DNA from 2 places in the Luteibacter sp. 1214 genome. Region 2 is predicted to be linked to the other one. Evidence: predicted binding sites of a transcription regulator. Region 2 holds the regulator's gene; the other holds the start of a gene.
What was found. The regulator FliA, encoded in region 2, starts transcription of late flagellar genes. The targets are predictions, from matches to a motif close to TAAAGTTTNNCNNNCNNNGGCCGATAA.

Region 1 (6,943 bases), on a different contig from region 2:
CGCCAGCCACCGGTGAGCCACATCCACGCCGCCTCGGTCCACATGAGCATCGGCGGCTTGTCCGAGTAGAGCTCCATCCCACGATGGGGAAACAGCCACTGGCCGGATTCGAGCATTTGCCGCGCCACGAGAGCAAAGCGGGGTTCGTCAGGCGGCCACGGGTCGCGCAGTCCTATTCCCGCCGCCAGCACCGCCAGGGCGATGAGCATGAACCCGTAAAATTCACGTCGGGAGGATCGTTCGTCGTTCAAGTGCGGACATGGGACGGCGGCTGAGGTCGCGCCATCCTAGCCGACCTCTTGTGACAGACGCTTACAGACGCCTTATCAGGCGGCGTCGAGCTGAAAGAAGGCCACGCTGTCGACCAGTTCGCGCGCCCGTTGCTTCACGGCGTCGGCCGCCGCCGCGGCCTCTTCCACCAGGGCCGAATTGCTCTGGGTGACCTCGTCGATCTGACGCACGGCCTCGTTCACCTGAAGGATGCCCGCTGCCTGGGCGTCACTGACCCTGGCGATGGAACGCACGGAATGAGTCATGCGCTCGACGCCGCTGGAGAGTTCGGTCATGGCGCTGCCTGCGCTGCCGATGCGGCGGGCGCCGTCGGCGATCGTCTCGACCGATTCGTCCACCAGGAGGCGGATCTCGTTGGCCGCCTGCTTCGAGTGACCCGCCAGCGTGCGTACTTCCGCCGCGACGATATGAAAACCGCGTCCCGCCTCACCGGCACGTGCCGCTTCCACGGCCGCGTTGAGTGCGAGGATGTGGGTCTGCGAGGCAATCCGGTCGATGACGGCGGTGATGTCGGCGATCCGGCCGGACACGTCGGCGATGCGATCCATTGCGTCGACCGCGTCGCGCATGGCGACCTCGCCTTCCTGCGCGCCGAGCAACGATGCTTCAGCGATGCCGCGCGCCTCGCGGGCGTTCGCGGCATTGCCGTTCACGCTGCTCGTGAATTCCTGCATGGACGAGGCCGTCTCTTCGAGCGCGGCGGCCTGCTCGCTCGTGCGCGACGAGAGGTCCAGGTTGCCTTCGGCAATCTCACCGGTCGACTGCGAAATTTCTTCCGCCCCCTGGCGGATCGTCGTCACGACCTGGCGCAGCTGTCGGTTCATGCGGGCCAGCGCGCCCAGCAACTGCGCCGTCTCGTCACGGCCGTGGACGAGGATGTCAGTCGAAAGATCGCCTTCGGCCACGGCTTCCGCGACGGAGACGGCCCGACCGATCGGCCGCGTAATGCTCTGCGCGAGCAGCACGGTGATCACCACACAGAGCGCGACCGCGCCCAGCACGACCGCACCGAGCAGAATCAGGGCGGCGCGGAAGGCCGCGGCGCTTTCGTCCTCCAGACGAGCCGAGGTCGTCGCTGACTCCTTCTGCACCCGGGCCACGATGTCATCGATCGCGGCCGTCGGAGCGCGATCGATTCCCTTCACCAGGCCATCGACCACGTGCGCACTTCCCGGATTGGACGCCGCGTACTGGGCAAGCGCGGCAAGGTATTTCTCGCGCAGGGTAGCGTGCGTCGCTTCGATGGCGTCGATTTCGGCCACGGACGACCCCACGCCGGCCAGCTGCGCACGCAGCCGCTCCAGGTCCGCCTTCACGGCGTCCGCCTGCGTGCCGAACGCCGCGCGGTACTTCTGAAAGGCGGCGGGATCGGCACCGCGAAGCAACAGGTCCTTCCATTCCTGGACCTGCTTCTTGAAGTCGACCTGGGCCACGCGAGCGGTATCCGCCGCGGTGGAATAGGCCAGCGCCGTGCGGGCCGACGCCACCTGGACCTCGTGCATACGGGCAAGGCCCCGCCAGCCACCGATGCCGACGATGACCGTCGCGGCAAGGAGAATGGCACCCAGGACGGCAAGCCGGGTGGCGATACGAAAACGGTTGAACGACGTCATGGCTGGGGACCGGATGGAGACGCAGTCCGCTTGCATCGTGAGGGATAGGCTCTTTATCGGCACGGTCCACCACGCCTTGACCGGTATCGGCCGATGCGGATGTGAAAGGGCCCATTTCAATTTTCCGGAGCTGGCACGTCTAGGGTGTTCGCCGGTGCGGAAATCGGCGTTCGTCCCTGCCCGTACGGGCGCCGATTTCCCACCGTGCGACCATTGATACCCAGCCCCATGAACGCGGTCAGACACACCATGGACTCTTCCGAGGCAGGCGCCTCACCGGGGGGCAAGCGCGCCGCCCAGGTGGTCGCCCTGTTCCGTGAGCACAACTCGGCTCTTGTCGCCTTCCTGCGGGCACGGCTGAATTCGCTTGCCGACGCCCAGGAGGTGGCCCAGGAGGTCTATCTGAAACTGCTTGCGCTGGACGACGCGACGAAGATCGATTCGCCGCGTGCGTTTCTGTTCCGTGCGGCCTCCAATCTGGCCGTGGACAAGCTGCGGATGCGGAACGTACGCGCCCTGGCCCCGGTCGATCCCGATGCCGACGACTGGCATGTCACGCCGATTCCCGAACAACACGCGTCGGCCCACGAGCAATGGCGCGACCTGCGTCAGGCCCTGGACGAGTTGCCACCCAAGACCAGCCGCGCCTTCGTTATGCACGTGATCGACGGACGCGACTTCGCCTCCATCGCGAAGGACATGAAGCTCAGCGAGCGCATGGTGCGCTACCACGTCGGCAATGCCCTGGCGCATTGCCGAGAACGCCGCGACCGCGCGGAGAACCCCTCGTGACCCTGACCCCCGTTAGCATCGATCGCCCTGTCGAACACACCGCCGCGGACTGGTGGGCCCAGCTGCGCGATCCCGACCTGCCCGAACAAGCGCTGCTGGACTGGAGCGACTGGCTCGAGGCCGATCCGCGCCATGCGGAAGCGTTCGAGCGCGCCTCGGCGCTGGCCGAGGCGGCGGGCGCCATGGCCCCGTCGCTGCGCGAACGCTTCGTGCAGCGTTACGCCCCGGCCCCGCTCCAGCCGGATCGTGCACGGCGGCCGCGCATCGCGATGGCAGCCGCTGCGGTGGCGGCGCTGGCTCTGCTCGGGGCGGGCGCATTCATCGGCCTGCGCCCGTCCCATGAGGCTTCGACTCGCCAGTACGCCAGCGAACGTGCCGGCCATCGCGATATCGACCTGCCCGATGGCTCCAGCATCGAGCTGGGGGGCGCGACCTCGGTGACCACGCGCTATGGCCACGACGAGCGGGCGATCGATCTGGATGCGGGCGAGGCCTTCTTCCGGGTGGCGCATGCCGAGCGTCCGTTCGTGGTCAATGCCGGGCCACTGCGTATTCGCGACCTCGGCACGGCGTTCAACGTGCGCCGCACCGGCGACCGGGTCACCGTGGCGGTGACCGAAGGCCGGGTGCAGGTATCGCCGACGGGCGCCCAGGGCGACGACGGCACCATTGAACTCGGTGCGGGGCGTGAAGTCTCATTCGATCCGGAGACTCACGCCATGCGCATTCTGGACGTCGATCCGGCCACGGCTACCGCGTGGCGCGGCCATCGGCTGGAATTCGTCAATGAGCCGCTGTCGTCCGTGGTCGACAACGTCAACCGTTACAGCAGCCGGCCTATCCGCCTCGCCGATCCCGCGCTGGGCAGGCTGACGTTTACCGGCACCGTGCAGGTCGATACCATCGACAGCTGGGTGGCGGCACTGCCCCGGGTGTTTCCGGTGCGCGTCGATGCCTATACCGACCGGCTGGAACTCACCCGTCAGACCGCCATGACGCGGGGTGCCAGGCCGCGCTGAACACCACCGTTGGGGCCGCAGGTCTTGCAGTACTCGCTTCGCGGGCGCCGGCGCGCAATCTCCGGCGCGCTGGCGTTAGTGCTCGCGCACGGCGCCGCCTGCGCCGCCGAGGTTCCGGCCGATGGTTTCAGCTCCGCTCCCGTCGCGTTCGCCATCGCGCCGCAGCCGCTGGCCACGGCGCTGCTGGCCTGGGGTAAACAGGCCAACGTGCAGGTGCTCACCGCGTCCGGCTCGATCGCAAGCTGGCGATCCGGTGGTGCGCAGGGTGTTCTCACGCCGAACGCCGCCCTCGATGAACTGCTGCAGGGCACGGATCTCGAACGGGAGTCATATGACGCCCGCACGGTCGTCGTGCGCCAGCGGCAGAAACCCGGCAACGCGACGCCGGCGCCCGGCGATCCGGCCGCTCCCTTCGATCCGGCGGATGTCGTACCGCTGGCGACGGTCGACGTGCAGGGTCTGGTGCAGGACGGCGGTTTCAAGGCGGACACCACCCGAAGCGTCACGCGCAACGATGCCCACCTGACCGATGTGCCGCAGTCGATCTCCGTGGTGACACGCGACGTGATCGAGTCACAACAGGCGGTCGATATCGGCGATGTCGCGCGCTATGTCGCCGGTGTGCAGTACGTCGACGGTTATGGCGGCGCGCCGCTGTTTCTCATCCGCGGTTTCGATGCCGGCCATGGCATGACGGATGGCATGCCCAATGGCATCGCTCGCACCGAGGATCTGCCACCGCTGATCGGCATCGAACGTGTCGAAGTACTGCGCGGCCCCGAAGCCATTCTCGGCGACGCGTCGCAGAACAATAATTTCGGTGGCTCGGTCAACGTCGTGATGAAGCGGCCACAGGCCGAGACGGTGCGCACGCTCACGTATTCACTGGGCAAGTACGACGGTGGCAGGCTCGGTATCGATCTCGCGGGCACCGCATCGAAGGACGGTTCGGTGACGTACCGCCTTGTCGCGGCGGGGCAGCGCGGCGAGAAAACCGACGAAGGCGATGGTGGCGGTCATGGCGCTTACATCGCGCCGTCGCTCGCATGGCAAGGCGAGCGGACCCGTGTCATGGGCGGGCTGGAATTCGTGGACAACCGGGTCCCCGGACCGGAGCACACCGTCCTGCTCGGCGCCTCGCTGGCCTCCGCGTCGCCGTATCGCTCCGTCCCCGGCACACCGGGCGACACCTCGACCTACCGCACCGGACGCGCCGTGTTCGAGCTCGATCACGAGTTCGAGGACTGGACGTTCCACAGCCAGGGCCAATACGTCCGCCAGCGCAGCGACGGCAACAGCTGGTCGTATGTGTCGAGCGGCTTCGGCACGCAGAGCAACGTCCTGTCGGCCGTCGCGCGCTCGTTTCGCTACACCGGCACCTACTGGACCTGGCAGAACGACCTTACCCGCACGTTCCGCTACGGCGATGTCACGCACACGGTTCTGGTCGGCGTCGATCTCGCCCGCACCCACGCCGGCGACGGCGGTAGCGGCACGACGACCGAAACGGAAAGCGGCACCGACGACGTCACCGATCGCGATGCCTACGTAACGACCCGTCCGCTGGCGTACGACCTGCGCACTGGCGCGACCATGTCCGCCAAATACAATGCGCTGATCGCGCCGGTGAGTACCACGGTGCAGACGCTCGGCGGTTCGTGGCAAACGAATGCCGGCGTCTACCTGCAGGATCAGGTCGCGATCGGCGACGACTGGAACGTCCTTGCCGCCCTGCGCCGAACGACCTACAAGCTGGAGACGCACTGGACCGACGGGTCTCCCCGCACGATCCGCAAGGCGCGCTGGATTCCCAAGCTGGGCGTCGTTTACAAGCTGACGCCCGGGATAGCGCTGTACGCCGATTCGTCGACGGGTTTCCAGCCGGACCCGCTGCTGGGCAAGGACGGCCAGCCGTTGCCCGTCGCCACGTCCCGCCAGGTGGAACTCGGCGGCAAATTCGACCTGTTCGACCATCGCGCGCGACTGACCGCGGCGGTCTATCGCATCCATGTCGATCACAGCGTCGACCTGGTATCGCCGGAACCGCCGTTCTTCGCCACGCCCGGACCGGGCCAGACCAACCGCGGCGTGGAGCTGGAGTTTTCCGGTCGTGTCGCCGAGGGTCTCGATGTGCTGGCCAGCGTGACGGAAGCACGTATCCACAACAACGACGACACCCGCCCCACCGGTTCTCCCAGACATCAGGCCGCCGCATGGGCGAGCTATCGTTTCGGCGACGGCGACACCAAACCCTGGGGCGTCGGCGCCGGCATCCTCGCCCGCAGCCGCAGCATCGGGCGGACCAGCGGCGATGGGCAGTACTTCGGCATTCCCGGCCAGGCCAGCGTGGAAACCAACGTGTCGCGGTACGGCAGGAACTGGCGGCTGACGCTGGGCGTGAAGAACCTCTTCGCCCGTACGCTGTACGCGGTGAATTTCGATGAGACCTTCGTACCTATAAGGCAGGGGCGCGTCGTCCTGCTCTCGGGTTCGTACGACTTCTAGGCCTTCGCGAACGAGCGCAGGGCGACCTCGCAGGCTTCGCGCCGGAACGTATCGCGTTCATCGCGGCCGCTGCTCGCTCCGATGCGCGGAATCTCGTAACACCCGTCGATACCCGGGACACCGCCATGCCGCCGCCAGAAGCGGTCATAGGACGCCGCCGTGACGCCCGCCCGACGATCCAGCGGATGCGCGTCACGGGACACGCCGCGCACCCGGTCGATGCCGAAATACGTCGCCAGCGCGCGAACCACCGCGAGCAGCAGGTCGCGCGGACGCAGACCGCCCGTGGCACGGGTGAACCGCGCAATCGCACCGCGTCCGAGGTAGGCCCACGACCCGCGCATGGCGCCGACCAGCAGGCCGTCCGTGCCGCCGAACGTGATCGCGCAGGAGGAGATCACCTCTTTGTCGCCGTTGAGCAGGAACAGGCCGAGTTCGCCCGTGGCTTCGTGCTCGGGCGCGCGCGCATGCAGATACGCCACTTCACCGCCGCCGAGCGGCAGCGTCGCCAGGCGCACGTCGTGGCCACGGATCAGACGCTCACGCAGGCGCTCCGGGAACTTCCGGGCGACAAACCGGTAATGCGCTTCGACGAGCCGGGCGCACGTCGCCAGATCGAAGTCGCGTGAGATGTAATGGCGCTGCCAGCGCTCATAGACCCGCGGATTGAGCTCAGCGGCCGCGCGCATCGCCCGCGAGCGCCCGACCATGTCCAGCCACGCC
Region 2 (6,943 bases):
TTCGCGGCCGAGCACTTCGTCGACCAGGCAACCCAGCGTCTGGTGACCGATCTGCACGACGACGACATGGCCGCCCTTCCCGCTCACCCCGGCCCAGTGACCGAGGTCGGCGAGCGGCAAGGCGCGCTGACGGTGCGACGCGACGATGCGGCCGTCGAGCTCCTGGATCTGACCGGGAACGAGCTCGAACACTTCGGTGACATTGGACAGCGGGAGCGAAAGCAGACGATGACCGACGCGAACCATCAGCACGCGCATGATCGCCAGCGTCAGCGGCACCGACAGGCGTACCGTGCTGCCGTGACCGACACGCGAGTCGATGGACAGCGTGCCGCCCAGCTCGACGATCTTGGTCTTGACCACGTCCATGCCGACGCCACGGCCGGAAATGTCGGACACCGTGCTGGCGGTCGAGAAGCCCGGGCGGAAGACGATTTCGTAGCATTCGCGCTCGTCCAGACGCGCGGCCTGCTCGGCGTCCATCAGGCCCTTTTCGACGGCCTTGCGGCGCAGGACTTCGGGATCCATGCCCTTGCCGTCATCGGTGACGGTAATGACGATGCGGTCGCCGTACTGGCCAGCGGCGAGGCGCACGGTGCCCAGACGCGACTTGCCTTCGGCCGCGCGCACGTCAGGCATCTCGATGCCGTGGTCCACCGCGTTACGCAGCAGATGCACGAGCGGATCGGCGAGCGCCTCGACCACGGTGCGATCGATATCGGTTTCTTCGCCTTCCGTCACGAGCTCGATCTCTTTACCGAGCTGGCGGGCGAGGTCACGAATGATGCGCGGGAAACGGGAGAACAGTTTGCCGACGGGCTGCATGCGCATGCGCAGCACGGCGTTCTGCAAGTCTTCCGCGACGCGCTCCAGCTCGCCGATGGCACGTTCCATCGGATCGTTGCCGCCGCGCGGTGCGAGGCTGGTGAGGCGGTTGCGTACGAGCACGAGCTCGCCCGCGGCGTCGACCAGGCTGTCGAGACGATGCGTGTCGACGCGAACCGTCGTGTCGGCGGCGGACGCGGCGCGCTTTTCGCCAGCCGCGGCGGGCGCGGCCTTCACCGCGGGAGGAGCCACTGCGGGCGGTGCGGGTGCAGCGACGGGAACCACGGCGAGCGCGGGCGTGGAAGCGACAACAGGCGCCGCACCACCGACCGCACCCGGCGCTGCCGTGCCGTGAAGGGAATCCAGCAAGGCTTCGAATTCGTCGTCGCTGATCGCGTCGTTGTTCGACGGCAACGGTGCGGCAGCGACCACGGGTGCGGGCGTCGGTGCCGATGCGGATACCGCTGCGCTGTCCGCGCCTGGCGCACCCGTGCCGTACAACGAATCCAGCAGCGCTTCGAACTCGTCATCGTTGATCGTCGCGGACGAGGCCGGTGCCGGCGCGCGGTCGGTGCGCGCGGCGTCGAGCATCGCCTCGAATTCATCTTCGATCGGGTCGTACGCTTTCGGCGCGGAAGGTGCCGCGACCGGCGAAGAGACCGGTACCGCCAAGGCAACGGGAGCCGCGGATACGGCACGACCGGGAATCAGCAGCCGGTCGAGCAGCGAACGCGGCGCGGGCTCGATCGGCACGCCGCCATCGGCGGCGCGCATCATGTCGTTGAGCAGGTCGAGCGACTCGAGCAGCGCATCCATGAAGGCGGCGTTGAGCACGATCGTGCCGTTACGCGCTTCGTTCAGAAGATCTTCGCCACGGTGGCACAGCTCCACCATGGGATTGAGCCCAAGAAAGCCCGCACCGCCCTTCACGGTGTGGAACGCACGGAAGACCGCGTTCAGCAGCTCCGTGTCGTTCGGCGACGCTTCGAGATCCACGAGCTGCTCGCCCAGGCTCTCGAGCAGTTCGCGCGCTTCGATCAGGAAGACGTTGAGCAGCTCGTTGTCCAGCTCCACGCTCATAGCGGGCTCAGAATCCGAATTCGCTGAGGAGGCGATCCACTTCGTCCTGGCTGACCTTGTCCGCGGCCGGGGCATTGCCGCCCGCGAGCGAGCCGGTCAGACGGACCAGCTCGACCAGCGACGACTCGACCTTGGCCATGAACGCCTCGACCTGCGCCACGCGCTGACCGGAAAGATCCTGCCACGACTGGGCTTCGACCATTTCGCCCAGGCCGATGTCGCAGCTCTGCGCGAAATCGCCCACGCGCACGGCAAGCGCCGTGGCATTGGCGCCGAACGCCGGATCGGCGTGATCGAGCACGAGCACTTCGTCGGCCTGCTTCGCCAGCGCCTGGGCCTGCGGACGCAGCTTTTCGCTGAAGTCCAGCGTGCGGTGCGCCGCGGTCGAGCTCATCTCGAGCACGTCACGCAGATGCTTGCGCGCATCGCTCATGTTCCCGGGCACGCCGTCGGTCGAAATGTCCGAAGCGAGGCGGCGCACGGATTCGTGCAGGTCGCGCGCAAGGTGGCCCAGCGCCAGGAACAGGTGCTGCTCGCGGCTGCGGATAAGGTTGTCGAGTGCCTTTTCGAAGGCGGCGCCGTCGTCGGCCTCGAGCAGCTCGCGCAGTTCGGGGACGACCTCTTGGCCGGGGGAGAGCATCGTATTCATCGTTATTCCCTTAGCCCGCAGCCGCGGCGAGTCGTTCGAAGATCTTGTCGAGCTTTTCCTTCAGCGTGACCGCCGTGAAAGGCTTGACGACGTAGCCGTTAACACCGCTCTGCGCGGCGGCGATGATCTGGTCGCGGTTGTTTTCCGCGGTCACCATCAGCACCGGCAAGGACTTCAGACCGGCATCGGCGCGGATGGCGCGAAGCAGGTCGATGCCCGTCATGTTGGGCATGTTCCAGTCGGTGACGACGAGGTCGATCGGCTGCGAGCGCAGCAACGCGAGGGCCGCGTTACCGTCTTCGGCTTCCTGGATGAGCGTGTTGGTGAAACCCAACTCGACCAGGAGATTCCTGACGATGCGCCGCATGGTGGAAAAGTCGTCCACCACGAGGATCTTCATGTTCTTGTCCAAAACTGCTCTCCGCCACGTGCTTTTTCTTTACCGGCGACGGCACCGCGATGCCGTCACTGCTTGTCTTTCCAACCCGTCATGCGTGCACGCAGGCGAATCAGGGCCTGGCCATGGATCTGGCACACGCGCGACTCGCTCACACCAAGTACCACACCGATTTCTTTCAGGTTGAGCTCTTCATCGTAGTACAGCGACATCACCAGCTTCTCGCGTTCCGGCAGGCCGTCGATCGATTGCGCCAACGCGTCGCGCAGGCCGTTCTTCTCGAAGTTGCCTTCCGGGCCCGAGGCGTCGGGGTCCGCGACGTCGATCGCCGCGCCTTCGTCGCCTTCCGGCGCCGTGAGGCTCAGCAACCGCGCGCTCGCCGCGTCGGCCAGAATCTGGTTGTACTCCATGGCGTCGATACCCAGCCGCTTCATCACTTCCGCGTCTTCGGCGTCGCCACCCGTTTCGTTCTCGATCTGCCTCGTTACTTCAGCCACCTCGCGCAACTTCCGGTGGACGGAGCGCGGGGTCCAGTCCGTCTTGCGCAGTTCGTCCAGCATGGCGCCACGAATGCGGATGCCCGCATAGGTCTCGAAGCTGGCCGCGCGAGTCGGCGAGTAATTTCTTGCGGCCTCGAGCAGTCCGATCATTCCAGCCTGCATGAGGTCATTCGCGTCCACGCTTGGCGGCAGGCGGCCCATCAGGTGATAGGCGATCCGGCGCACCAGGGGTGCATGCGTTTTAACCAGTTGATCCGCTGGAACTCTAGTGATTTCAAGGTATTCGCTAGCGACACTCACAGCGGCAGCCCTCCCCCCATGTGGTTCCGTTCGGCGAAAAAGCCGATGCGACCCTGCACCCGGGGTTCGGGTTCACCCCATGTATCGACCGACCGGGCCAGATTCTTGAATCCCACCGCCGAGCGGCTGCTCGGCCAGGCGTCGACCACGGCCGCCTGGCGGCGGATGGCCTGACGCAGGTACTCGTCGTGCGGAACCATGCCCATGAAATCCAGGGACACGTCCAGGAAGCGGTTGGTCACGCGGGCCAGCTTCTCGAACAGCTGACGGCCTTCCTGCGCATGGCGGACCATATTGGCGACGATGCGGAAGCGGTTCACGTCGAACTCGCGGCTCATCACCTTGATCAGCGCGTAGGCGTCGGTCAGCGAGGCCGGCTCGTCGCAGACCACGACCACCACTTCGTCGGAGGCTGCCGCGAACATCGACACGCTGTCGGAGATGCCGGCGGCGGTGTCGACGATCAGATATTCGGGGGCGACCGGGTATTCGTCGAAGGCGCGGATCACGGCGGCGTGCTCGATATTCGGCAGCTGCGCCATGCGGCGCGCGCCCGAGGTCGCCGGGATCACCTTCAGGCCGTGGTTGGCGTGGAGGATCAGGTCCTCGATGCGGCACTCGCCTTCGAGCATGTGGCCCAGATGGCGCGTGGGCTGCAGGCCCAGCAGCACGTCGATGTTCGCCATGGCCAGATCCGCGTCCAGCAGGACCACGTCACGGCCGCCCATCGCGAGCGCCATGCCGAGGTTGACCGCCACCGTGGTCTTGCCCACGCCGCCCTTGCCGCCCGCCACCGCGATGCTGCGCGTGGGACGACGGTCGGCGAGCCAGTTGAGCCCAGCAGCCTGGGTGGAATCGACGTGTGTGTTCATGAAGGAATTCACTGCCGTGAAAGGGTGTGCGGATGCGGATGCCGTGGTCACGTTACTTCAGTTCCCGGTGTCAGGCGATGGCTGGCGCGGTGGAGAAGCCGAAACGGTCGGCGAGAATCGCGTCGTCCGGTTCGTCGGTGCGCTGCTTGACGAGTTGAGCGGCCAGGCAGACGAGTTTGCGCGCATCCGCGGAGGCGATGTCTTCCGGCACGCGCTGGCCATCCGTGGTGTAGTCCAGCGGCAGTCCGTGGCGGATGACGGCCGACAGGGCACCGCCGATCAGCGGGGCCTCGTCGAGCTTGGTCAGGATCGCGGTCTGCGGCGCCAGCGGCGCGTAGGCACGGATCGCGTTGTCGATGGCCTGCGCCTGCGCGTTCGCGGCAAGCACGAGGCAGACACGCACCTCGGTCATCGCGCGCAGGGTGTCGAACTGCTGCTGGAGCTTGGGGTCGTTACCGGCCAGGCCGGCGGTATCGATCAGCACGGTGTGCTTGCCACGCAGCTGGAGCAGCACGTTGCGGAGGCTCTGTGCATCGTGGGCGTTGTAGACGCGCACACCGAGCAGGCGGCCGTAATGTTCCAACTGGGCGCCCGCGCCGATGCGGTACTGGTCGGCACTGATCAGCGCGACGTTCGAGGCGCCGTGGCGGAGCACCGCACGCGCCGCGAGCTTGGCGATGGTGGTGGTCTTGCCGACGCCCGTCGTGCCGACCAGAGCGGTGACGGCGCTACCGGCGGTATCGGCGTTGCGGCCGCTGGTACGGATGTTGCGCGAGAGGATGCCCAGCGGCAGGTAGCGGGCCTGCTCGGCGGTCATGCCCGGCGGCAGCTCGGCGCAGAGCGCGCGAGCCACGTCGCCGTCGATGCCCAGGCGGGTCATCTCGCGGAGCACGCGGGCGCGCAGCGGCTGGTCGCGGTCCATCTGATTCCAGGCGAGCGTGGACAACTGCACTTCCAGCATCTCACGCAGGCTGTTGATCTCGGCACGCACGCCATTGACGGCGGCGTCGCTGTTCGCGTTGTGGTTCGGGGCGACCGTCGCGGCGCGCACCACATCGGCGACGCTGGCGGCGAGCGCGGCGCTCGACTGACGCTGCGGCGCATTCGGATTCGCGACCTGCGGAGCGGCGGGCGCCGGAGCACCGCGCGTCACACGTTCGACAGCGGCGGCGGTCGCGGCCTTGGCCTGATCGATGCGGGCGGCGAAGTCGTTGTCGCGGCGCGCGCGGATCGGAGCTTCCTCGCGCTCGCGCGGCGGAAGATCGACACCGAAGCCGGCTTCACGCACCAGCGCTTCGTCGTAATCCAGCGCCGCGATGATCTCGATACCGTCGTCCAGCCGACGGGTCGACAGGATCACGGCATCCGGGCCCTGCTCGTCGCGCACCTGGCGCATGGCCTGGCGCATGTCGGGGGCTACGAAGCGTTTGATTTTCATGCGTTCGATCCTGTGTCCATGTTCATTCCCCACTTACCTGCCGAGCGCCGTCACCAGCTTGACGCGTCGGTTATCCGGAACTTCGTTGTAAGCGAGTACATGCAGGTTTTGGGCCACATGACGCGTGAAGCGCGAAAGCCATGGACGAAGCGCGGGAGAGACCAGCAATACCGCCGGTTCGCCGGCCGCTTCCTGGCGTCGTGCGGCCTCGGCGACGTTCTGCTGAAGACGATCGGCCAGACCCGGCTCCACGGCCGCGCCGGTGGGACCGCCACCCTGCAGCGACTGCAGCAGGATCTGCTCGAGTTCCGGCGCCAAAGTAATGACGGGCACTTCCGAACCCAGGCCGGCGATCTCCTGCACGATCTGACGACCGAGCGTGACGCGTACGGCGGCGGCGAGCACGCCGGGATCCTGACTCTGACCCGCGTGCTCCGCCAGCGACTCGACGATGCCGCGGAAGTTGCGGATGGGCACGCGCTCGGCGAGCAGGTTCTGCAGCACCTTGACCACCGCGCCCAGCGACAGCCGCTTGGGCACGAGATCTTCGACCAGCTTCGGCGTCTGCTGGGCCAGACGGTCGAGCAGCTGCTGCACGTCCTGGTGGCCGATGAGTTCGTGGGCGTGGTTCTGCAGGATGTGCGACAGGTGCGTGGCGATGACGGTGGCCGGGTCGACCACGGTGTAGCCCAGCGTCTGCGCGTGCTCGCGCATGCCCGGCTCGATCCACACGGCATCGAGGCCGAAGGCGGGATCGCGCGTGGCGATGCCATTGATCGTCCCGTGCACTCGGCCCGGATCGATCGCCAGCATGCGCTCGGTATGGATTTCGGCCTCGCCCATCGGCACGCCCATCAGCGAAATGCGATAGCCGTGCGGTGC

Region 1: J2X57_RS07415 (methyl-accepting chemotaxis protein) is a predicted target of FliA. The motif match lies at 1,958-1,984, and genes of this name have one in related genera.

Annotation. Positions count from the first base shown of each region.
Region 1 is NZ_JAVDSQ010000002.1:627,929-634,871, forward strand. Features, by position in the region: gene J2X57_RS07410 (glycosyltransferase family 39 protein) at 1-209, opposite strand, end outside; gene J2X57_RS07415 (methyl-accepting chemotaxis protein) at 327-1,904, opposite strand; gene J2X57_RS07420 (sigma-70 family RNA polymerase sigma factor) at 2,154-2,696, shown strand; gene J2X57_RS07425 (FecR domain-containing protein) at 2,693-3,715, shown strand; gene J2X57_RS07430 (TonB-dependent receptor) at 3,740-6,220, shown strand; gene J2X57_RS07435 (DUF535 family protein) at 6,217-6,943, opposite strand, start outside.
Region 2 is NZ_JAVDSQ010000004.1:298,981-305,923, reverse strand. Features, by position in the region: gene J2X57_RS12310 (chemotaxis protein CheA) at 1-1,905, opposite strand, end outside; gene J2X57_RS12305 (protein phosphatase CheZ) at 1,913-2,554, opposite strand; gene cheY (chemotaxis response regulator CheY) at 2,565-2,966, opposite strand; gene J2X57_RS12295 (RNA polymerase sigma factor FliA) at 3,020-3,751, opposite strand; gene J2X57_RS12290 (P-loop NTPase) at 3,748-4,623, opposite strand; gene flhF (flagellar biosynthesis protein FlhF) at 4,694-6,061, opposite strand; gene flhA (flagellar biosynthesis protein FlhA) at 6,095-6,943, opposite strand, start outside.